DNA from 4 places in the Neobacillus sedimentimangrovi genome. Region 2 is predicted to be linked to each of the others. Evidence: riboswitches for the same ligand, from Rfam matches in the RefSeq annotation. Region 2 holds a riboswitch; each other region holds the start of a gene.

Region 1 (6,117 bases), on a different contig from region 2:
GAGAAACCTCAAAGAAGCAAAGAAATGGAACTGGAACTGGAACGTTGATAGTAGCGAGTAGTTGAGAACTACTCACTTATTTAGTTTAATTTTAAGCATTTATTCTTTCTGTCCCTACAGCAGGAGCGGGAACTTTAACAGCAGGTTTGGCAGCTTTAGGTGCGTATGGAGCAACTTTAGATTCTTTACTTAAAACACACCAAAATGCCCAACTGGCTAGAGGCATATACTTTAATTTATAATTTAGAATGGGTGTGTTTTGATGATATTATTCAAGGTAGGGAGTGTCTTACTTGCCTTTTTAATTGGGTTTGGACTATATTTCTTGATTGCTAAAAAAGAAAAAAATAGAAATAGTTCAATTCTAGGTTATTCTTATTTGTTTGTAGGGATATTTGGGTTAATTATAAGCTTTTTAATAATGTAAAAGGTAAACTAAAAGCGAGTATTTTAATACTACTCGCTTTTAGTTATGACAGAATTATTGTTTTCAAAATCTTTAAACCTAGCAAGTAAGTATTTCTCTTTAGAATCGCTACCTCTATGAATTAAGTTAGTATGGAACATAATGGCTCCTGTCCTTCTAGTAATAATTTGAGCTTCCTCAAGAGTTTAAAGCTTATCAGTAACTGAACAAGTAGATGTCCGGGTTGTCCTAAAAAGCGAACAGCAAACCATTCAGCTTATCATCAAAAATGGGGAAATTTTATTCCTTCATGAAAGAAACGATTCACAACCCCATTGCCTCATCAGCGGGAGTAGTGATGGATTGGCACAGCTCCTTAAGGGGCAAGAAAAACTAAGGACTCTGGAACGAATCGGTAGCCTCACCATTACCGCACCATTGCGGACAATCTTATTGTTGGAGTCCGTTTTTTATTTGGCCAATTCACGAAATGAAAAAATGAAAAAGATCAATAAAATAAATCAGAACGGGTCACGTTTAGGAATTGCCCAAAAGGTTATCTAAGTGATGATCAAAATGATCAAGCCATTGACATAAGACTTCGAAAGGAAAAAATGCTTTTCTCCTAGTCCGTCAATGAGAGTAAGAAACGTAGAAATGTGTAAAAGGACAAATGAGTAAACAAGAAAAAGAGGAAAGCAGAATTTAAATTCATAAACTTTCCTCTAACAATTTTTACCTTAATAATAAATGGTAATTTACATTATTGGATATTTATGGTTTATTGGAATTAGTTACGTAAAACTACGTGTGAAAGGAGAATCTCTCCATGTTTGTAGGAGATTTGATTTTTCAAGTTGTTCAAATATTATTTCTGCTCATTCTTGGTGTAGGAGTCGTCTGGATTGGCAGGTTGATGTTAAAAAATAAAAATAATTGAGTTTAATTTCTTTTATAAAATCCTCTATTCATATAAATGAAATATGAGAAATTATTTTTGTAGTTTTATATTTCTCCCTCTATTTTTGGACTAGTGTTCTTATCTCCAAAATTAAAAAGATCTTTAATCAAACCTATTGACTCGGAATTAAACTTCATGTATGATTTTTTTTTTAAATATTCGCACATTAAATGACTTACATAAAGATTCTTATCAAGAGAGGTGGAGGGACTGGCCCAGTGAAGCCCAGCAACCGGTACTTGAAACACGGTGCTAAATCCAGCAGAGCTTATAGCTCTGAAAGATAAGAAGAGAATTCCCCCTCTTCTTATGAAGCAGGGGATTTTTATTTTTAGAAGGGAGAGAGAACGATGACGGCAAAGGAAAAGAAATATCGCTTTGAAACATTAAGTGTTCATGGAGGATTGTCTCCTGATCCGGTAACAGGGGCACGAGCAGTCCCTATTTATCAGAACAATGCTTACCAATTTAAAAATACAGAACATGCCGCAAACCTCTTTGCACTGGCAGAGCAAGGATATATATATACCCGTATCCATAACCCGACAACAACGGTTTTTGAGGAACGGGTTGCACTTTTGGAAGGAGGGGTTGGAGCACTTGCGGTAGCAAGTGGTATGGCAGCCATAACGCTCGCGATTCTTAACCTTGCCGAAGCTGGAGATGAAATTGTGTCAGCTTCCACACTATATGGTGGAACATACAATTTATTTGCTGTGACTCTTCCTAAATACGGGATTAACGTAAAGTTCGTCGACCCAGAGGATCCGGAGAATTTCCGGGCAGCTATTACGGAAAAAACAAAAGCGGTCTTTGCTGAAACTGTTGGAAATCCAAGTTTGCGCGTGTTGGATATCGAAAAAGTGGCAAATATTGCACATGAAGCGGGTATTCCATTAATTGTTGATAATACTTTTGCCACTCCATATTTATGCCGTCCGATTGAGCATGGGGCAGATATTGTGGTTCACTCTGCTACAAAGTGGCTGTTAGGAAATGGTACGACAACAGGAGGCATCATTGTAGATGGTGGTAAATTTGATTGGAATTCTCCGAAATTCCCTGGCTTCACTACTCCAGATCCAAGCTACAATAACCTTGTTTATGCGGAGGCACTGGGACCACTTGCGTATATTATTAAAGCACGTGTTCAACTGCTTAGAGACATGGGACCTTCGTTAAGTCCACAAAATGCGTTTCAATTTGTATTAGGATTGGAAACATTGCATGTGCGTATGAAAGAGCATGTAGCCAATGCGAAAGAGGTCGTTAAGTACTTGAAGAACCATCCAGCGGTCGAGTGGGTTTCTTATCCAGGGGATGCTTCTCACCCTGACTATGAGCTTGCTCAAAAGTATCTGCCTAAAGGGGCTGGTTCAATTGTTATCTTCGGAATAAAAGGTGGAAGAGAAGCTGGGGCAAAATTAATAGATTCCATTAAGATTTGGGCGCATGTAGCGAATGTCGGTGATGCCAAGAGCTTGATTATTCACCCGGCAAGCACCACCCATCAACAGCTCGATGTGGAAGGATTAAAGGCATCTGGTGTGTCAGAAGACTTAATTCGTTTATCTATTGGGATTGAAAATGTAGAGGATTTAATTGAAGATTTAGAAGATGCCATTGAAGTAGCAACAGGTATTACCTCTTTGAAAACGAAAGCCTAAGTATTATTAAAAATTTCCATTGACACCTGTTTTTATCCGTGATACGATAGCCTTCGTAAAATATTTTCTGACTTATACACAGCGATGTGTTAACTGAATATAGGATTGCTTAAACGCTCTTATCAAGAGAGGTGGAGGGATGTGCCCAATGAAGCCCGGCAACCGTCAATTCTTTGAATTGAAATGGTGCCAATTCACACAAAGCATTTTGCTTTGAGAGATGGGAGAAAGGATTGTTGTTTTATGATGCCTTTCTGCCTGTGCAGAAAGGCATTTTTTTATAAGATCATATTGGGGGCAAGAAATTCCTTTTTGCCCGCCAATGATAGAATCCTTTTCAGAAAAAAAGTCAAAATATAAATTTAATTCGGATAAGAAGCAGGTGAGTTCATGATATCGATCAAAAACGTCCGAAAGATTTTTCCTTCCAAGCATGGCCTGCTTAAAGCTGTGGATGAAGTGAATCTTGAAATTAAAGAAGGCGAAATCTTCGGAATCATCGGATATAGTGGTGCCGGAAAGAGTACTTTAATTCGTATGCTGAATGGTTTGGAAATTCCAACAGATGGTTCTGTAACAGTGGCGGGCCGGGAAATTTCCAAAATTAAAGGAAGCGAGCTTCGGCAGGCAAGGCAAGAAATTAGTATGATTTTTCAGCATTTCAACCTTTTGTGGTCAAGAACAGTTAGTGAAAATATTGCTTTCCCATTAGAAATTGCTGGTGTGAAAGCCCCAGAGAGGAAAAAACGGGTAGCCGAGTTGATTAAATTAGTTGGTCTAGAAGGTAGAGAAGATGCCTATCCATCTCAACTAAGTGGAGGTCAGAAGCAAAGGGTCGGGATTGCTCGAGCGCTGGCAAATAATCCAAAAGTTTTGCTTTGTGATGAAGCAACCTCTGCACTTGATCCACAGACTACAGATTCCATTTTGGATCTATTAGTCGATATTAACAAAAAACTAGGTTTAACGATTGTGTTAATTACCCATGAAATGCATGTCATCAGGAAAATCTGTCATCGTGTAGCTGTTATGGAAAGTGGAAGAATTGTTGAACTTGGTCAGGTTCTAGATGTGTTTAAAAACCCTAAACAGCCGATTACAAAGCGATTTGTTCAACAAGTGACAGAGCCGGAAGAAGCAAAAGAAACCATCGAGCATTTACTGGAGCGTTATCATTCAGGTTCCATTGTCAAGTTAACCTTTATTGGTGATTCTGCTGAACAGCCACTGATCACCCATCTAATTCGTCATCACCATGTGACAGTCAATATATTACAAGGTAAGATTTCGCAAACGCAAAGCGGTTCGTACGGATCTCTTTTCATTCATATCGACGGGGACCAAGCAGAAATCAGTAGAGCCATAGAATATATTCGTTCCCAAAAGGTAGGAGTGGAGGTGGTTACAGGTGAATAATCAAGAAGGTTACTTTCAAAATGTCGATTGGTCGGCGATGTGGCAGGCAACGGTGGAAACTTTATATATGACGGGCATTTCCGTATTGATTACATTTGTGTTGGGCATCATTCTTGGTATGCTTTTATTCTTAACATCACCGGGAAATTTATGGGCAAATAAGCCGATTAACTTAGTCATAAGTGCAATCGTAAATATTTTCCGTTCCATACCATTTATTATTTTGATTGTATTATTAATTCCATTAACCATGTTAATCTTTCAAACAATGATTGGCGAAAATGCAGCATTGCCAGCTTTAATTATTGGTTCCGCTCCGTTCTATGCAAGAATGGTTGAAATTGGCCTTCGTGAAATTGATAAAGGTGTTATTGAAGCTGCCAAATCCATGGGAGCAACTACGGGAACGATTATTTGGAAGGTATTGTTACCGGAATCCATGCCGGCACTTGTTTCCGGAATTACGGTAACAGCCATTGCCTTGGTTAGCTATACAGCCATGGCGGGTGTCATAGGTGCAGGAGGATTGGGAAATCTCGCCTATCTTCAAGGATTCCAGCGAGGACATAATGACGTAACCTTGGTTGCTACCATTATCATTTTAGTTATAGTATTTGCGATTCAATTTATTGGTGATTTTATCACTTCAAAATTAGATAAACGATAAAGGGGAGTTTAGACAATGAAAAAATGGTTAAGTGTATTTTTTGCTTTAACGCTTGCTTTTGTTCTTGCTGCTTGTGGAACAGGAAATGACAAAGAAAACGCTGGAGATAGCGGGGATAAAGCATCGAAAGAAACAAAAACATTAGTGGTCGGTGCATCCAACGTACCACATGCTGAAATTTTAGAAGAAGCAAAACCACTATTAAAGGAGAAAGGCATTGACCTGAAAATCGAGACATTCCAAGATTATGTATTACCTAACAAGTCTTTAGCATCTAAAGAATTGGATGCTAACTACTTCCAGCATATCCCTTACTTGAATGCTCAAAATGAAGAATTCGGTTATGGATTTGTCAATGCAGGTGGTATCCATATTGAGCCAATTGGTGTTTATTCCAAAAAGTACAAAAAACTTAGCGACCTTCCAGAAGGTGCACATCTTATCATGAGTAACTCTGTCGCTGACCATGGGCGTCTTTTATCCTTACTTGAAAAAGAAGGACTAATTAAATTAAAAGACGGCATTGATAAGACAAAAGCTGAAATTAAAGATGTAGTAGAGAATCCTAAGAAGCTTAAATTTGATGCAAACTATGAGGCAGCACTTCTTCCGCAAATCTATAATAAAGGTGAAGGGGATGCCGTGTTAATCAACTCTAACTACGCGATCGATGCCGGCTTAAATCCATTAAAAGATTCAATCGCTATTGAAGATAAAGAGTCTCCATATGTAAACGTCATTGCCGTTCGTAAAGGGGACGAAAATAGAGAAAAAATCAAGGCGCTTATCGAAGTTCTACATTCAAAAGAAATCCAAGATTTCATTTTAGAAAAATATGATGGTGCTGTTGTACCAGTATCTGAATAATTAATATAAGTAGAAAAAAGGTTAGAAAAGTCAGTGAGGATGATTCACTGGCTTTTCTTATTTCTTTACATTGAAACAAGATTTGATGGTAAAAATAGATTTGATATGTACCATTGGCAATTATATTGAAAAT
Region 2 (6,117 bases):
AGATTCCTCTACTAATAGTTGAAAACGCTTTCATAAATTACAAATAACGGTGACCATATCATAAAGCGGTTGTTATTGTTAGGTTCATTATAGCATCTTATTACTTTGTTTGTATATCAAATAAACTAAGTTTATAGTTAAAACAGTACTCTCTTCTGAATATAAATTACCGGTATTAGATTAATATAAGTAACTTATTTAAGCATAATCACAATCATTTCTTTTTATAAATCACTATCTTGTTAACAGTTTGTATATCGAATAAACAAAGTTTATACTATCTTAGAGCTTTTATAAAAAAGAATAAAATGTTAGTGTATAGAAAAGGACATTATCGTAGACGGGAATTTGCATCAAGAAAAAAATAGTTATAATGATGAAATAGGCCATATGACTATCGAAAAAACGGAAAAACCTAATTTTCTACTGTTTTAGAAGTATCAGCTTATACCGTTGTAACATTTTTATAAAGGAGAACAAGATTTATCATCAAGTGAGTCTCAAGCAAGTTTAATCTATTATAGTATTGAGCATTTTTTGTTAAAATAACTTCGATTACTTTCTAAGGAGAATGAACCATGAATAAAAAATACATTGGCTACATTGGAACGTATACAAAGGGTGACAGCAAAGGAATCTATTCTTTTACCTTGAATACGAAAGAAGGAAAAATTGAAAATATCGAGGTGGCTGCAGAGCTCTTTAACCCTACCTATTTAGCCATTAGTAAAGACAATCGCTATCTTTACTCTGTAGTAAAAGATGGTGAAGAAGGTGGATTAAAGGCTTTTTCCATTGGTGAAAATGGAAAATTAACTGCTATCAATAGCCAAGTAAGTGCCGGAGCTCCTCCCTGTCATGTAAGTATTGACAGCCAAAACAAATATGTATTCAGCGGTAATTACCATAGGGGAACAGTGGAATCCCATCTCCTTCATCAAGATGGCTCTCTTCTGCCTGCTGCTTCCATCATTCAACATGAAGGCAGTGGTCCAGATCCAAGACAGGAAAAGGCCCATACCCATTATGCTGGATTAACACCTGATGAAAAATATGTAGTGGTGGTGGAGCTGGGTATTGATGCTCTTATTACATACAAAATAAACGAAGACGGAACATTGACGAAGGTCAAACTACATCCATTAAAAGCCGGCAGTGGACCGCGACACTTGACCTTCCACCCAAATGGTAAGTTTGCTTACATCATGACAGAATTCAGTTCCGAAGTTATTGTCTTAACCTATAATCCAGAAAACGGCCATTTTACCGAAAAGCAATATATTTCCACTCTTCCTGCTGATTTCAAAGAAAATAACCAGGGCAGTGCGATTCATATTTCTTCCGATGGTCGTTTTGTCTATGCAGGAAATCGCGGACATAATAGTATTGCGGTATTTAGTGTTAATGGAACTACTGGAGAGCTGACCTTTGTCGAGCATACTTCTACAGAGGGAGACTGGCCTCGAGATTTTTCATTGGATCCTTCTGAAAAATTTATCGTTGCTTCTAACCAAGAATCAAGCAATCTCGTTTTATTCGCCAGAGATGAATTTTCTGGACGACTTTCATTGATTCAATCTGATATCACCGTTCCTCATCCAGTTTGTGTGAAGTTTTTACATGTTTAAAAAGCAGGGTTAACCCTGCTTTTTTTCATTTGTAGAAATTTGTTCCAAACTTTTCAGATAAAAATGAATTGACTAAGCAGGAAAAGTATAGTAAATTTTATAAAAAGTTTAAATATTGATAGTTCTTATCAAGAGAGGTTGAGGGAAAGGCCCGATGACACCTCAGCAACCTTCAATGGATGATCCATTGAAAAGGTGCTAATTCCTGCAAATTAATGTTAATTTGCGAGATAAGAAGAATGACCTTATGGTTTCGTACGAACAAAAGTCTTCTTCTTATAGAAGGCTTTTTTCTTTTTTATCAACAAGCTTTATCCCCATACCGCGTTAAAGCTGAAAAATATCCAATCTATTTTTTCAAGACAAGGAGTGTGTGTAATGTACAAAATTGATACAAAACTGGCACAAATCGGAAACAGAAGTGAAACAGCAACAGGAACGGTGAATCCTCCTGTATATTTTTCAACCGCCTATCGACATGAAGGTATCGGACAATCAACAGGATTTGACTATATTCGGACAGGGAATCCAACACGCCAGCTCCTTGAAAAGACCATTGCTGATTTGGAAGGCGGCGATCAAGGGTTTGCGTGTAGCTCTGGCATGGCAGCGATTTTTACCATCCTTTCTCTATTCCAATCCAGGGATGAATGGTTGGTCAGTGAAGATTTATACGGAGGTACTTACCGGCTTTTAGAAAAAGGCTATAAAAAATGGGGATTACGATGTCAATATGTCAATACAGGTTGTCCGGAGGAAATTGAAAGAAAGATTACCCCTCAAACCAAGGCCATCTTTCTCGAGACTCCTACCAACCCCCTCATGCAGGAAGCCGATATTGCTGCTATTGCCGACATCGCGAAGAAACATGGTATTTTGCTGATTGTCGACAATACGTTCTATACCCCACTTTTACAGCAGCCTATTAAGCTTGGCGCCGATATCGTCATTCATAGTGCGACAAAATATTTGGGCGGTCATAACGATGTCCTTGCCGGCCTTATCATCGCAAAAGGAAAAGAATTATGTGAACAATTAGCCCTTTATCATAATGGGGCCGGAGGTGTATTAAGCCCGTTTGATTCATGGTTATTAATGCGTGGAATGAAAACTTTAGCACTACGAATGGAACGACATGAAAAAAATGCAAAGGCAATCGTGGAATATTTGTCTCAACATGATGCCGTTACAGATGTTCTTTACCCTGGCCGTGGTGGTATGGTTTCCTTCCGAATAAAAGACGAAACTTGGGTTAATCCATTTTTGAAAAATTTAAAGCTGATTTCGTTTGCCGAAAGTCTTGGCGGTACGGAAAGTTTTATCACGTATCCAGCCACACAGACCCATGCAGATATTCCTGAAGAAATTCGAATTGAAAAAGGTGTTTGTAATCGCCTGCTTCGTTTTTCTGTAGGAATTGAGAATGTAGAGGATTTAATTCACGACCTAAAGCAAGCCTTTGCCAAAATTAACAAAGGAGTGATTGTTTAATGGAATTGGAAGAGTATTGTTTTGAAACAAAGCTTCTTCATAACCGACATAAAGTGGACTCTGTGACAGGAGCTGTCAGTGTACCGATTCAGCACGCCTCCACCTTTCATCAATTTGATATCGACCAATTTGGTAAATATGATTATGCCCGAAGTTTAAATCCAACCCGCGAAGCGCTAGAAGAGGTTATTGCGGAATTGGAGTGCGGGGTGAAAGGCTTTGCATTTTCTTCCGGTATGGCAGCCATTTCAACGGCTTTCCTATTACTGTCTGCCGGTGATCATGTCGTCATTACCGAAGATGTGTATGGCGGAACTTATCGAATGGTTACAGAAGTGCTTTCTAGATTAGGGATTGAGCATTCTTTTGTTGACATGACAGATTTAGATCATGTTAAACAAGCGATTAAGCCTAATACGAAAGCATTTTATGTTGAAACCCCGTCCAATCCTTTGTTAAAGGTGACAGATATAAAAGCTATCAGCCAAATGGCAAAGGAAATTGGTGCACTGACATTTGTCGATAATACCTTCCAAACCCCCGCCTTGCAAAAACCTTTGGAACTTGGGGCTGATGTGGTACTTCACAGTGCAACAAAGTTTTTATCCGGACACAGTGATGTAGTGGCAGGACTTGCTGTTGTCAAAGATAAAGGTTTAGCCAATCGGCTTGGATTTTTACAAAATTCCTTCGGCGCAGTTCTTGGTGTACAGGATGCATGGCTCGTTTTAAGAGGTTTAAAAACTCTTCATGTTCGACTTGAACACTCTCAGAAATCAGCGTTGCAAATTGCGAGTTTCCTAGAGAAACATCCGCTTGTTAAAAACGTGTTTTATCCCGGACTTCCTAATCATCCGCAGAGAGAATTGCTGGATGTACAAACTCAAGGAGCCGGTGCGGTCCTTTCTTTCGAACTTGTCGATGAAGAAGCTGTCCGCACCTTTGTCGAAAGTGTGAAGCTACCTGTATTTGCAGTTAGTCTAGGAGCAGTGGAGTCAATTTTATCCTACCCTGCAAAGATGTCACATGCGGCCATGCCGCAGGCGGAAAGGGAAAAACGTGGAATTAAAAACAGTCTTCTGCGCTTGTCTGTCGGGCTTGAAAATCCAGCTGATTTAATTAGAGATTTTTCCCAGGCACTCGAACAGGTGCAACAGAAAAAATTAGTGCTGCAGCAAGGAGAATGACCATGAGCTTTTTAGAAAAATTAAAAAATCAAATCTTAATCGCTGATGGAGCCATGGGAACACTGCTCTATTCATACGGAACAGACTGCTGCTTTGAGGAGTTAAACCTCTCCCATCCCGAGCAAATTCAACATATCCACCAAGCCTACATAAATGCTGGTGCTGATGTGATCCAAACCAATACGTATGCAGCAAACTATTTAAAGCTTAGCCGTTACGGGCTAGAGGATTCTGTAAAGGATATTAACAGTGCAGCGGTTCATCATGCAAAAAAAGCGGCTAAAAACCGTGCGTTTGTACTTGGGACGATAGGTGGCAACCGTGGGATTAAGCCTAATTCGATTTCATTAGAAGAAATTAAACGGAGCTTTCGGGAGCAGTTATATTGTTTATTGTTAGAAGAGGTGGACGGTCTCCTGCTAGAAACCTTTTATGACCTTGAAGAGCTCGAAACGGTTCTTGCTATAGCGAGAAAAGAAACAAAATTGCCGATTATTGCCCAGGTATCCATTCAAGAGCCTGGATTTCTGCAGGACCGGACGCCTGTCAATGAGGCCTTAAAAAGGCTGGAAAGCATTGGGGCAGATGTGGTGGGACTCAATTGCCGCGTTGGTCCGCACCATATGCTTTTGACGCTGGAACAAATTGAACTTCCCAAGCAGGCCTATTTGTCTGCATACCCTAATGCCAGCCTGCCAGCCTATACAGACGGGAAATTTCATTATGATAGTGATGCAGATTACTTCCGACGTGCAGCAAATGAATTCCGCAAACAAGGAGTTCGGCTAATTGGAGGCTGCTGTGGTACGACACCAGAACATATCCGGATGTTCGCTACAGAACTAAAGAACAAAACTCCAATAAAGGAAAAAATAGTAAAATTTACACCGAAGGTTACAGTGGTTGAAGATCCTGCAATCAAAAGAGAGCACACTCCACTTCAAGAGATTGTGAAACAACGGCCGTCGGTAATTGTCGAATTAGATCCACCAAGAAAGCTCGACACAAGGAAATTTTTCGATGGAGCGAAGGCATTAAAAGAAGCTGGAATTGATGCAATTACACTCGCGGACAATTCGCTCGCCCAAGTCCGGATATCTAATGAATCGCTCGGATATCTTGTCAAACAAGAATTGGGCATCCGGCCGCTCATTCATATTTCCTGCCGCGACCGGAATATTATCGGTCTACAATCTCATTTAATGGGGCTTCATACTTTAGGGATGCATGATGTACTAGCGATTACCGGCGACCCAGCCCGTGTCGGAGATTTTCCTGGCGCATCATCCGTCTATGATGTTTCATCCTTTGAACTCATTCAAATGATCAAACAATTAAATGCAGGATTATCTTTTTCCGGAAAAGACTTGGGACAGAAGACTGCGTTCAGCATTGCCGGGGCATTTAATCCAAATGTCCGTTCGATGGAAAAAGCCGTTAAACGGCTGGAGAAAAAAATTGACTGCGGTGCTGATTATTTTATTTCCCAGCCTGTTTTTTCCGAAGAAAAGTTATTGGAAGTCTATGAACATACGAAACATTTAAAAGCGCCAATCTATATTGGACTGATGCCACTGACTAGCAGTAGAAACGCAGAATTCCTTCATAATGAAGTACCAGGTATTAAAATTGCCGATTCGATTCGCGAACGGATGGCAAAACTGAATGACCAGCCAAATCTGGCCGCTCATGAAGGGGTGGAGATTACCAAGTCTTTGATCGATGCGGCACTAGATTTATTTAACGGAATCTATCTTATTACACCATTTTTACGTTATGAGCTGACGCTTGAGCTGGCCCTTTATGCCCGT
Region 3 (6,117 bases), on a different contig from region 2:
TGACTATCGAAGAAATAGCGAAAAGACGCGATCTAGCTATTAGTACAATTGAAAACCATTTACTCCAATGTGCTGAACATGGTTTGGATCTAGATTTTTTAAGACTGATTCCAAATGAATATATCCCCCTGCTTGAAAAAGCGGTTCAAGAGGCAGGCAGAGAACGATTAAAGCCTATCAAAGAGCTTCTTCCCGAGGAAATTAGTTATTTCATGATTAAGGCATACCTTCATTTTTTAAGTAAAAAATAGCGATTTTCTTATATTTTAAGAAAAATACCTTAGCAAAACTGTGATACTTGTCGATTTTTCTCTACGCCTGTTAAATTTCCCGGGGAATTTGTCGATAAGTAATGGATCTTTGAATGATAGTATAATAGTATTCAATCATTCATAAGCTTTTGTATAACAATAAACACAAAAAATAGGCTATAATAATTAAGTTTGTTAGTACCGATTTTAAAGGAGCAAGCTATGAAAACAATGAAGAAAATTACCCCTTCTTATGATCCGTGGGAAGCCTATCTGGATATCGAACAGTATGGGAAACCTCAGTTGACAAATATTGAGTTTACTACAACTACCTTATGCAATATGCGCTGTGAACATTGCGCAGTAGGATACACACTGCAGACAAAGGATCCTGAGGCACTTCCGCTAAAACTTCTTTTATCTAGATTGGAAGAAATTCCAACACTAAGAGCCCTGAGCATTACTGGCGGAGAGCCGATGTTATCCATGACATCTGTCAAGAACTATGTAGTTCCGATCTTGAAATATGCCCATGAACGCGGAGTACGGACCCAGATTAATTCAAATTTAACGCTCGACTTGTCCCGATATGAACTCATCATTCCATATCTAGATGTTTTACATATTTCGCATAACTGGGGAACGATTGATGATTTCGTTGAGGGTGGATTTGCTCGTATGGCTAAAAAGCCAGATTACTCTCAGCGAGCAAAATATTTTGAAAGAATGATTGAAAATAGCCGTGAATTGGTGAAAGCAGGAGTCATGGTATCTGCCGAGACGATGTTAAATAAACGGACATTGCCTTATTTGGAAAAAATCCACCGACAAATTGTCGATGAAATGCTTTGCCAGCGGCACGAGGTCCATCCGATGTATCCAAGCGATTTTGCTGGAAATCTTGAAGTTTTGTCACTGGATGAATTGCGTTCAGCGATCCATCATTTGCTGGACATCCGGGATGAGAATGTATGGATGCTGTTCGGCACACTGCCATTCTATGCTTGCAGCAGCAAACAAGAAGATTTAGACTTATTAAAACGGCTTCATTCAAGCAAAAATGTGACTGTCCGAAATGACCCGGATGGGCGTTCTCGTCTTAATGTTAATATTTTTAATGGTGATATTATTGTGACCGATTTTGGAGACGCTCCTCCGCTTGGAAACATTCAAACGACTAGTCTCTTGGATGCTTATGAAACATGGCAATCTTCAAAATTAGCGAAAGAATTAAGCTGTCATTGTACGGCAGTTAAATGTCTAGGACCTAATATTCTAGTAAAAAACAGTTATTATCAAAATGTAGATTTCACAAAACGGAAAGCGAATTTGGCATTCTAAAAAGCAGGATTTTCCTATCCTGCTCAAATGGTTATTTATCTAACAAAAAATGCTTAGAGCGTAATGATATGCTCCTCATAAGGTGGACAGGTTAAAAAATAAAAATCTGTTTACCAAAGGGGAGTATTTTTACTATTAAGCCGTATGTTTTGCCAGCTTTAGATGTTTATGCATGGATATAAGTAAGATCACCCCGCTGATAAGAAGCAAGGCACTAGTGCTAATAAATACAGCTGAAAATCCTAGATAACTGGAAATGAAGCCGCCCATCATTGGACCAATGATATTTCCAAGAAACCTTAAACTATTGTTATAGCCAAGTACTTCTCCTTGCATAGCAATGGGAGCTTCTTGACGAATATAGGCAATACGGACAGGAATGATTCCTCCGATGGCTACTCCAAGGATAAAGCGGATCACCACTAATTGCCAATATTCTGTGACAGCTGCTCCTGGCAAATAAACAATTCCTGAAAAAAATAATAGAATCACGAGTACTTTAATATATCCGTGTTTATCCGCAATTTTACCCCAGTTTCGAGACATTAAAAGATTCCCTAGACCTGCAGCGGAAAAGGCAATTCCCGAATAAAAGGCGATGTTCACAGGGCCATGCAGTTTAGCCACAAATAGGGATAGGATGGGTTGAATGCTGAAGTGCGCGATCTGGACTAGAGTTGAGATGAGTAGGACAGTTAGCATGACAGGGTTTTTAATAATATGTAAAATGACTTCTTTGCTTGAGTAATGGGATTGCTCCCCTTGTTTCATTTCAATTCTGAACTCTTTTGTAGCCATCACAAGCAGGGCAGAGAAGAAAATGAAAAACGAAGTCCATTTAAAGGTGGCAGAGTAGCCAAATGCATCTGCTAGAACGCCGCCGACCATGGGTCCTAATAAAGTTCCTGTTATACTTCCTGTTTGTAACGTGCCTAAAATTCGGCCAGCAATTTCTTTCGGTGTTTGTGTCGATATAAACGCTTGCGACATAGGAATAAATCCAGAAAAAAAACCCATGAAAAAGCGAAACAGTAATAACTCCCAAACAGATTCAGCAAAACTGATAAACAATATAGATAATCCCATGCCAAGACCAGAGATAATTAAAATCTTTTTCCTTCCGTACCGGTCGCCAATTTTACCCCAAATCGGAGAAAACAAGAAGGCAGAGACAAAGGTAATTCCAAATGTAATGCCTGACCAATGCTCGACATAGGTTTCTGAAAAATTTCCCATCGATTCGATGTATAATGAGATAAAAGGAAGCACCATCGTCATACTTCCAGCAACAAAGAAGTTAGCAAACCATAGAATCCACAAATTATGCTTTGTACGTTCTTGCTGAGTCACAGCTTTAACACTTCTTTCTGCATAAATATTTCGATTCTCTAAATATTATTATAATGAAATTTCTGAAAAAGTGAAATAGGAAGTTTATCCTTAAGGAAGGAAATACCAATAGAATTTTTATTATAAAATTCAAAATACTATTGACAACTTGTTAACAGGAGTATAAATTTAGTGTATTACTTATAGTTGAAAAAATGAAATGGAATTCTCTTATCAAGAGTGGCTGAGGGACAGGCCCAATGATGCCCGGCAACCGTTCCAAACGGAATTGGTGCTAATTCCTGCAAAACAATTGTGTTTTGATAGATAAGAGAGGAGTAGTCCGATTTATTGGTGATGAAACCTCTCTTTTCTGGAGAGGTTTTTTATTTTAGATAAATACATACTTTTCCGATGGGAAAACAAACAAAAGAGTAATAGGGGGAGTTTCAAAATGAAAAGAAAATTTTTTAAAACAACGCTTGTTTCCGCATTAGCCGTATCACTTTTGTTAACAGGCTGTGCATCAGGGGGAGATTCCAAACAGGCAAGCGGGAATAAAAAGGTGTCCATTGAAGGAGTACCAGAGCGTTTTGCCAAAGGAGATCCAGTAAAGATTAAGGTTGTTCGAAAAATTGGTGGGGATGATCATACTGCTCAATTTTTAGCCGGAGCAAAAGAAGAAGGTGAGGCTTTAGGTTTTCAGGTTGATGTGTTTACGGCAAATGGGGATACAGCTAAGTTCCATGATGCGATTAATCAGGCATTAAATCAGAATTATGATGGTTTTATCATTTCCCACGGTGACGATGATGCGACAGTGAATGATGTAAAGAAAATCGTAGAAAAAGGGAAAAGTGTGGTAGCTTTTGACTCTAATCCAAAGCTTGCCGAAGTGGAGGGGGTTACGTTAACTTCCCAAGATGATGAGGCATTAGCGACATTGGCACTTGAGCAGCTAGTCAAGGATACGAACGGAAAAGCCAATATCGCCTACCTTTGGGTGGATGGATTCCCTCCAATGGTTCGAAGAAATAAGGTTTATCAAGAGGTATTATCGAAAAATCCTGGCATAAAGGAAGTCGAACGTTTTGGGGTAGCATCTGCTGACACTAGTGTCCAAACACAAAACGCTGTTGCTGCCATGTTAAATAAATATCCAAAAGGAAAACTGGATGCGATTTTTGCTACATGGGATGCCTTTGCTATTGGAGCAGCTCGAGCACTGAAAGAAGCAGGACGTGAAGAGGTAAAAATATATGGAATTGACGTTTCTAATGCCGATTTGCAAGAAATTCAAAGGGATAAAAGTGCGTGGAAGTATACAGCAGCAGTGGACCCAAAATTAATCGGTGCTGTTGATATGAGATTACTGGCGAAAAAACTTGCTGGTGAAGAAACTCCACAAACGTACGATTTGGAAGCATCACTCATTTCGCAAGAAGAAGTTCAGAAATCGAAGGAACCAGTTAATATGGTGAATCTAGCCACCATTGTTCCTGGATGGGGAAAATCGGATGAATTTGAAGAAGAGTGGATGAAGAAGTTAAAGGAACATTATCAGAAATAATGGGGATAGGTACACTCTTTTCGGTGGGCGAAGAGAGTGTACTGATGAAGGGGGTGTCAACTTGATGCAAACAAAGTTAGAGATGAAAAACATCTCAATTGAATTTTCCGGTGTTAAGGCATTAAACGGAGTTCATTTTTCGATGGAATCGGGAACCATTCATGCACTAATTGGAGCAAATGGAGCGGGGAAATCCACTTTGATGAAAGTTCTCTCTGGTGCCTATGATCATTATTCAGGCGAAATTAGGCTCGGAGGACAGACTGTAATGATCCGCACACCGAAACAAGCCCAAGATGCCGGGATTCAAATGGTTTACCAGGAAGTCGATACGGCCTTAATTCCATACTTGACGGTGGCTGAGAATATTATGTTGCTTGATACCATACATAACATGGGGAAGAAGCAGTGGATAAAATGGGGAGAAATTCACGAGAGAGCAACAGAAATTCTCAGGAGCATGAATATCAACCTTTCGATTAAGAAATTGGTAAGCGAGTTGACGCTTGCTGAAAAACAGATGGTTTTGATTGCCCGTGCAATCTCAAATCAGTGTAAATTTCTCATTTTGGATGAGCCAACGGCACCATTAAGTCATATGGAGACGAAAGAACTTTTTCGAATTGTACGAGATTTAAAGGAAAAAGGAGTTGGGATCATTTTTATCTCTCACCGTCTTCCGGAAATCTTTGAAATATGCGATGAAATAACGATTATGAGAAACGGAGAATTGGTTGTTAAAGAAAAGGTGCCTGACACAACACCAAATCAGGTGGTGGAACATATGCTTGGCCAAAAGCTTGAGGAGCAATTTCCAGCAAGGGAAACAGTAGCAGGAAATACCGTGCTCGAAGTAAAAGGTCTATCCGACACTAATAAGTTAAAGGATTTACATATTTATGTTCGTGCCGGTGAGGTGGTTGGGATTGCTGGACTTGTCGGGGCTGGGAAAACAGAGCTTTGTAAAGCATTATTTGGTGCAGAAAAATGGTCTGCGGGGGAAGTACTACTGAAAGGGAATAAGCTTAAAATCAAAAACCCTTTTGACGCTGTTAAGAAAGGAATTGCCTTAGTGCCGGAGGAGCGTCGAAAAGAAGGAATTCTAGTTAATGAATCCGTAGCAACCAATTTGACTGCGGCTCATTTAAATGAATTTACAAAAGGATATGGCTTTTTAGATCGTAGGAAAGAAAAAGCAGTGGCCAAGAAATGGATTCATTCCCTTGGAATCAAAACACCATCAGAGGAAACAAAAGTACAAAACCTTTCTGGTGGAAATCAACAGAAGGTCGCGATTGGGAAATGGCTAGTTGCGGACGCCGATCTGTATATTTTTGATGAACCGACCAAAGGTGTCGATGTTGGGGCAAAAAGAGATATTTTTGAATTAATTGCTCAGCTTGCACGAAGTGGAAAGGCTGTCCTTTATGCTTCCTCCGAACTTTCCGAAATAATGGGGATCACAGATCGGGTATATGTTTTATACGATGGAAAATCCGTAAAGGAACTAGAAACAAAAAATACGAATGAAGAAGAACTATTATATTATTCAACAGGGGGCAGGTAAAATGGAGGCTAATATTATCGTAAACAATCAGACCCCAAAGAAAAAAAGTGTGGAGCTGT
Region 4 (6,117 bases), on a different contig from region 2:
GCCGATTCTTATGGGGCACATGGTGCAAATCTAACGCATGAAGTGAAATCAGCCCTTCAGGATGATAAGGACAATCAAACAATTGTGTTATGCCGCATATTTGGCCTTGGTGGTAAAGATTTTTATGCCAGTGATGCACATGAATTTTTCAAAATGGCGATTGATGCCATGGAAAAAGGTTATGCTGAAAAGCCATTTGATTATTATGGTCACATACCGGGTGACCCTGAAAAAATTCTAAAACCTGTTATCACTCCGCAGCATGGTGATGTATTTAAAACAGGATTGATCGAAGTGAAAATGGATGAAGAAACGCAGAAGTTAAAGGTAAAAATTCCGCCACTTCGCGCGCTGACATCTAAACCAAAGCGGATTGCTTCCGGCCACGGAGCCTGCCCGGGATGCGGTATTTTTGGTGGTCTTGAATTATTCTTTAAAGGGATTGAGGGGGATATTGTCACTCTGTTCCAAACGGGGTGTGCATATGTAACAACTACGGCCTATCCATACAGCTCCCATAAGCAAACGATGATTCATAATTTATTCCAGAATGGGGCAGCTACTTTATCTGGTACAGTTGAAGCGTTTATGGAATTAAAGCGGCGTGGAGAAATTCAGGTTTCTGATGATGCAACATTTGTCATGATTACCGGTGATGGTGGCATGGATATTGGAATGGGGTCTGCCATCGGAACAGCCCTTCGCGGTCATAAACTAATCATGCTCGAATATGATAACGAGGGGTACATGAATACTGGTTCACAAATGTCCTATTCCACCCCAATTGGACATATGACAAGTACATCTGGTGTTGGAAAAGTTCAAAAAGGAAAGACATTCCACCATAAGGATACCGTACAAATTATGGCAGCGACCAATATTCCTTATGTCTTTACAGGATCTGAAGCATTTCCGCAGGATTTAGTGAAAAAAGGCGCAAAGGCTCAATGGTATGCTCAAAATGTCGGTCCTGTGTACGGAAAACTATTAATTACATGTCCATTAAATTGGAAATCTGAAGACCGATATGGAACTAAAATACTAGAAGCGGCTGTAAATTCCTGCTTCTTCCCACTATATGAAGTTGAACAAGGTGTAACAACGATCACTTATAATCCGGAAGAAAAGAATAAGCGTGTATCGGTTACAGAATGGTTTAAGTATATGGGAAAAACGAAACACTTGTTAAAAGAGGAAAACAAACCGATCTTGGAAGAATTTGAGGCTGAGGTAGAAAAAAGATGGCAACGCCTCAAAGCCATGCATGAAAATCCATTATTATAAGATTATAAAGGGGCTGTCTAAGTCCATTTAAGAGAAAAATGAACCCAAATTAAAAACCCAAGAATGTTGATTTAACAGCATTCTTGGGTTTTGCTATTATAAAGATTTCGGCTGAAATACCACTTTCCGGACAGCCCCTTTTTCTTTACTCTAAACTATTTCTTTAACTGTACGGATAAATTCAGAAAGGTCTCTAATCTCTTTTCGTTTTTTTATAAGATTCTTTCCTAGTTCAAGCGTTTTTTGTTTTGCAGCCAGTCTAGTTTGTTCATCTTGAATACTATCCAAATCTGCTACATGTGCTAGGCCGATTGTTCTGCGGATTAATTCGCAGCCTGTATAACCAAGGGCATCCTCGAAATATTTGGCTAGATGATAATGTAAAAAGGATGTTGTGTTTGCTAACGGCTCTTTATTTTCCTTTTCCCACAGCTGTGAGAATTGAACTTGGAACACATTCCAAACCGTTTCCACATGTTGGATAAATACATCACGGTGTTTTTCATTCACAATGACTTGGAACAACAGGTTGGCAAAAACCTGGCCAATATCGAAACCAGCTGGTCCATAGAAGGCGAATTCAGGATCAATTATTTTTGTTTGTTGATTATCAGCAAACATGCTTCCTGTATGCAAATCACCGTGAAGGAGAACTTCTGCGTCAGTTAAAAAGATTTTTTTCAACACGTTAACATGAAACTTTAACTCCTCATCCTTCCATAGTTCTTCTACTGCAGGCCGCAAACCTTCCTCAAATTCATTTGTTTCCGCATCAAAGTAAGGATCCGTAAAAATTAGGTCTTCGGTAATTTTACAAAGCTCGGGATTAATAAATTTTTGAACTTGTTCCTTTTTAGCCCCAGAACCAAGACCGTAATCGGATGTAAAAAATAAAGTTTTGGCTAAATATTCACCAAGGTGTAAAGAGATAAGCGGAAAAGTCTCACCTTGGATAAATCCTTTACGGGCAATTGATAAGTGAGAAAGGTCTTCCATTACAGTAATGGCTAATTGATCATCTGTGTAATATACCTTTGGAACATAATCCGGAGCAATTTGTCCAAAAGTTTTTAAGGCATCAGCTTCAATTTTTGCCCGATGAAGGGTTAGTGGCCAACTTTCACCTACAACCTTTGCGTATGGCAGGGCTTGTTTAATGATGATACTTTGGTTATGTTTTTGATCGACAATATGAAAAACTAGATTGAGGTTTCCGTCACCAATTTCCTTGCAGGTTAAATCAGCATCTTCAGGAAATAGCTTTAAATCTAAAGCCTTTTTAATTGCAGTTTTTTCGTTTAATGGTTGATAGATTAATGGATTTAAAACGGTCATCAATATTACCTCCTTAGTTTGAGGAAAATTCCATGCGAACTCAATTACAAACCAAATAAAAAGCCTCTTTCTGATTGAAAGAGGCTGCGAAGACGATATTTGTCTGTCGTACCTCTTATCTTTCAGAAAGATTAACTTTCTGTTGGAATTAGCACCGTGCCTTACAGGATATCCTGGCGCGGAAGAAAAGCGCCCCATTTCACAATGGTATTACGGTCGGTTGCTGGGCTTCAATGGGCCAAATCCCTCAGCCAGCTCTTGATAAGAGTAGTTATTTTATAAAATTTTATCGATTCTTAAAAAATATATCAGTTCAATTGTGTAGATGTCAATCATTTTCGAAAATTATTTATTTTCCCTTTACAATTCCTAATAAAAGTTTTAATATTGTTAGCTAGTATTCTAGTGAAAATTGAATCAAGGTAAAGTAGGTGAGAGAAATTGAAACAGTTTCCACGATCAGATTTATTAAATCGCCTTCCGAAACAATTTTTTGCATCCCTTGTTAAAAAAGCAGGTCAATATATAGAAAAAGGCTTTGATGTAATTAATCTGGGACAGGGAAATCCTGATCAACCAACACCAGACCATATTGTTTCCAAACTTCAGGAGGCAGCAACTAATCCCATAAATCATAAATATTCCCCATTTCAAGGGTTTGGATATTTAAAGCAAGCTGTTGCCGATTTTTATCAAAGGGAATATGGAGTTAAGATTCATCCTGAAAAAGAAGTTGCCATATTATTCGGAGGTAAGGCTGGATTAGTTGAACTTCCCCAATGTTTATTAAATCCTGGAGATAATGTACTAGTTCCAGATCCCGGTTATCCTGATTATTGGTCAGGAGTGGCCATGGCAAAAGCAGAAATGGTTACCATGCCGTTAAAAGAAGAAAATCAATTTTTGCCAAAATACGATGAAATTGCTGATGATGTATTGGAAAAGGCAAAACTAATGTTCCTCAATTATCCAAATAATCCAACAGGGGTAATTGCTACACCCGATTTTTTCGCGGAAACCGTTGAACTGGCAGAAAAATATGATATATGCATTGTCCATGACTTTGCCTATGGAGCAATTGGATTTGATGGTGTAAAACCGACAAGCTTCCTCCAAACAAAAGGGGCAAAAGAAGTGGGCATTGAAATTTACACCTTATCTAAAACATATAATATGGCTGGATGGCGTGTTGCTTTTGCAGTAGGTAATGAAAGTGTTATTTCTTCACTGGAACTGTTACAGGACCACCTTTATGTCAGTTTGTTTGGTGCTGTTCAAGAGGCAGCAGCAATGGCGCTGACAGGACCTCAAGATTGTGTGAGGGAATTGAATCAAATGTATGAACGGAGGAGGAATGTCCTCATTGAAGGCCTCCGGTCCATTGGTTGGAATGTTACCGCTCCTAAAGGTTCATTTTTTGCTTGGTTAAAAGTACCGCAGGGCTTTACTTCCGAGGAGTTTGCAAATTTTCTTTTGGAAAAAGCCCATATCATAGTAGCGCCCGGAATTGGATTTGGTACTTATGGAGAAGGCTATGTCCGAGTTGGCTTATTATCTTCTGAAGAACGCTTGAAAGAGGCTGTCAGAAGAATAAGCAGTTTAGAAATTTTTAAAAAATAGGTTGACAATATTTTGTTTTCTTGGGATAATCCAAAATAAGTTAATTCACTTGAAAACAATAAATACGGAAAAATAATCATTTTCTTATCAAGAGCAGGCGGAGGGACTAGCCCAATGAAGCCCGGCAACCGACCTTACCCATTGTAAGGCACGGTGCTAATTCTTGCAGCGGGAAGCTGAAAGATGAGAAGATGTTAGTAATGTCTGCTAACCTCTTCTTTTCGAAGAGGTTTTTTTATTGCAGAAAATGAAAAGGAAGTGTCATAATGTCTGAATTAATTGCTACTTATCTACTACATGATGAAAAAAATCCAGACAAGAAAGCGGAAGATATTGCCTTAGGACTGACAGTCGGTTCTTGGACGAAACTTCCTGAACTTGAACAAAACCAATTGCGTAAGCACAAAGGTCGAGTGGTATCGATTGAGGGTTTACCTTCGGAACAGGATAATCAAACATTAATCCGAATTGCCTACCCGACAATCAATTTTTCTAGTGACCTACCTGCAATCTTAACAACGGTTTTTGGGAAACTTTCCCTAGATGGAAAAATAAAATTAATAGATTTACAATTCGATGATCTTTTAAAAAGTCAATTTCCAGGTCCAAGGTTTGGAATTGAAGGGATTCGTAAGAAATTAAATGTGTTTGATAGACCATTGGTAATGAGTATTTTTAAAGGTGTGCTTGGTAAGGATATTCATTTTTTGACTGAACAGCTAAAAGAGCAGGCCCTAGGTGGGATTGATCTGGTAAAGGACGATGAAATTTTGTTTGAAAATGAATTGACACCTTTTGAAAAACGTATCTTTAATGGGAAAAGGGCCCTTCAGGAAGTCTATGAAGAAACGGGACATCGTACTCTTTATGCCGTTAATTTGACTGGAAGAACGTATCAACTTAGAGATAAAGCGAGAAAAGCAGCTGAAATTGGTGCGGATGTGCTCCTTTTCAATGTTTTCACTTATGGTCTCGATGTCCTTCAAGAGTTGAGAGAAGATGAGGAAATTGCTTTGCCAATTATGGCACACCCGTCTTTTAGCGGAGCGTTCACTTCTTCTCCTATTTATGGTATCTCCCATTCTCTTTTATTAGGTAAACTTTTACGCTATGCAGGAGCAGATTTTTCATTGTTCCCATCGCCTTATGGAACAGTGGCACTGGAAAAAGACTCTGCCATTGCTATTGCCAGTGAATTAACAAAGCAAGATACACTTAAAACGTCATTTCCTGTTCCATCGGCAGGTATACATCCAGGATTAGTTCCACTATTAATCAAGGATTTTGGAATTGATTCTGTTATTAATGCAGGCGGAGGAGTTCATGGCCATCCGGATGGGGCTCGAGGAGGAGGTCTGGCATTTAGGCAGGCTATTGATACCATACTTCAGGGAAAACTGCTTGCTGAAGGGGCCGAATACTATCCGGAATTAAAAAAAGCTTTGCAACTATGGGGAAATGTTGAGGTGGCTATATCATGACAAAGCCAGTGATTTATTGTGATTTTGATGGAACGATTACCGAAAGTGATAATATAATTGCGATAATGAAAAAATTTGCTCCGCCTGAGTGGGTCGAAATAAAAGACCAAATACTCTCGCAGCAAATTTCCATATGTGAAGGTGTTGGTAAGCTTTTTTCACTCCTACCAAGTAGTATGAAGGAGGAGATCACGACTTTCGCCATTGAAAATGCAAAGATTCGTCCAGGTTTTAAAGAATTAGTTCAATTTGCCCGTGAGGAAAACATCCCGTTTTACATCGTCAGCGGTGGTATTGACTTTTTCGTTAATCCCATTTTGAAGGACTATGGTCCTTTTTCCGGAGTATTTTGTAATGAAGCTGATTTTTCCGGAGATCGAATCAACATCCTTTGGCC

Evidence for each region. Region 2 has a riboswitch for S-adenosylmethionine ahead of GZA11_RS09740 (methionine biosynthesis PLP-dependent protein). Riboswitches for the same ligand answer to the same signal wherever they lie in the genome.
Region 1: linked by a shared signal. The riboswitch ahead of GZA11_RS03960 (O-acetylhomoserine aminocarboxypropyltransferase/cysteine synthase family protein) and the one ahead of GZA11_RS09740 (methionine biosynthesis PLP-dependent protein) in region 2 are both predicted to bind S-adenosylmethionine.
Region 3: linked by a shared signal. The riboswitch ahead of GZA11_RS09565 (sugar ABC transporter substrate-binding protein) and the one ahead of GZA11_RS09740 (methionine biosynthesis PLP-dependent protein) in region 2 are both predicted to bind S-adenosylmethionine.
Region 4: linked by a shared signal. The riboswitch ahead of mtnK (S-methyl-5-thioribose kinase) and the one ahead of GZA11_RS09740 (methionine biosynthesis PLP-dependent protein) in region 2 are both predicted to bind S-adenosylmethionine.

Annotation. Positions count from the first base shown of each region.
Region 1 covers NZ_JAAFZF010000006.1:8,842-14,958, reverse strand. Annotated here, with positions in the region: partial or broken gene GZA11_RS16595 (replication/maintenance protein RepL) at 457-597, opposite strand; partial or broken gene GZA11_RS03965 (SCP2 sterol-binding domain-containing protein) at 656-970, shown strand; SAM riboswitch class I at 1,554-1,657, shown strand; gene GZA11_RS03960 (O-acetylhomoserine aminocarboxypropyltransferase/cysteine synthase family protein) at 1,718-3,034, shown strand; SAM riboswitch class I at 3,151-3,261, shown strand; gene GZA11_RS03955 (methionine ABC transporter ATP-binding protein) at 3,425-4,450, shown strand; gene GZA11_RS03950 (methionine ABC transporter permease) at 4,488-5,117, shown strand; gene GZA11_RS03945 (MetQ/NlpA family ABC transporter substrate-binding protein) at 5,133-5,984, shown strand.
Region 2 covers NZ_JAAFZF010000025.1:7,680-13,796, reverse strand. Annotated here, with positions in the region: gene GZA11_RS09745 (lactonase family protein) at 579-1,628, shown strand; SAM riboswitch class I at 1,751-1,865, shown strand; gene GZA11_RS09740 (methionine biosynthesis PLP-dependent protein) at 2,007-3,119, shown strand; gene metC (cystathionine beta-lyase) at 3,119-4,306, shown strand; gene GZA11_RS09730 (bifunctional homocysteine S-methyltransferase/methylenetetrahydrofolate reductase) at 4,309-6,117, shown strand, end outside.
Region 3 covers NZ_JAAFZF010000024.1:12,459-18,575, reverse strand. Annotated here, with positions in the region: gene recQ (DNA helicase RecQ) at 1-251, shown strand, start outside; gene yfkAB (radical SAM/CxCxxxxC motif protein YfkAB) at 474-1,592, shown strand; gene GZA11_RS09570 (MFS transporter) at 1,728-2,942, opposite strand; SAM riboswitch class I at 3,150-3,255, shown strand; gene GZA11_RS09565 (sugar ABC transporter substrate-binding protein) at 3,376-4,491, shown strand; gene GZA11_RS09560 (sugar ABC transporter ATP-binding protein) at 4,556-6,058, shown strand; gene GZA11_RS09555 (ABC transporter permease) at 6,060-6,117, shown strand, end outside.
Region 4 covers NZ_JAAFZF010000039.1:19,991-26,107, forward strand. Annotated here, with positions in the region: gene GZA11_RS12375 (thiamine pyrophosphate-dependent enzyme) at 1-1,284, shown strand, start outside; gene mtnK (S-methyl-5-thioribose kinase) at 1,435-2,619, opposite strand; SAM riboswitch class I at 2,732-2,887, opposite strand; gene GZA11_RS12385 (pyridoxal phosphate-dependent aminotransferase) at 3,061-4,239, shown strand; SAM riboswitch class I at 4,321-4,429, shown strand; gene mtnW (2,3-diketo-5-methylthiopentyl-1-phosphate enolase) at 4,506-5,720, shown strand; gene GZA11_RS12395 (2-hydroxy-3-keto-5-methylthiopentenyl-1-phosphate phosphatase) at 5,717-6,117, shown strand, end outside.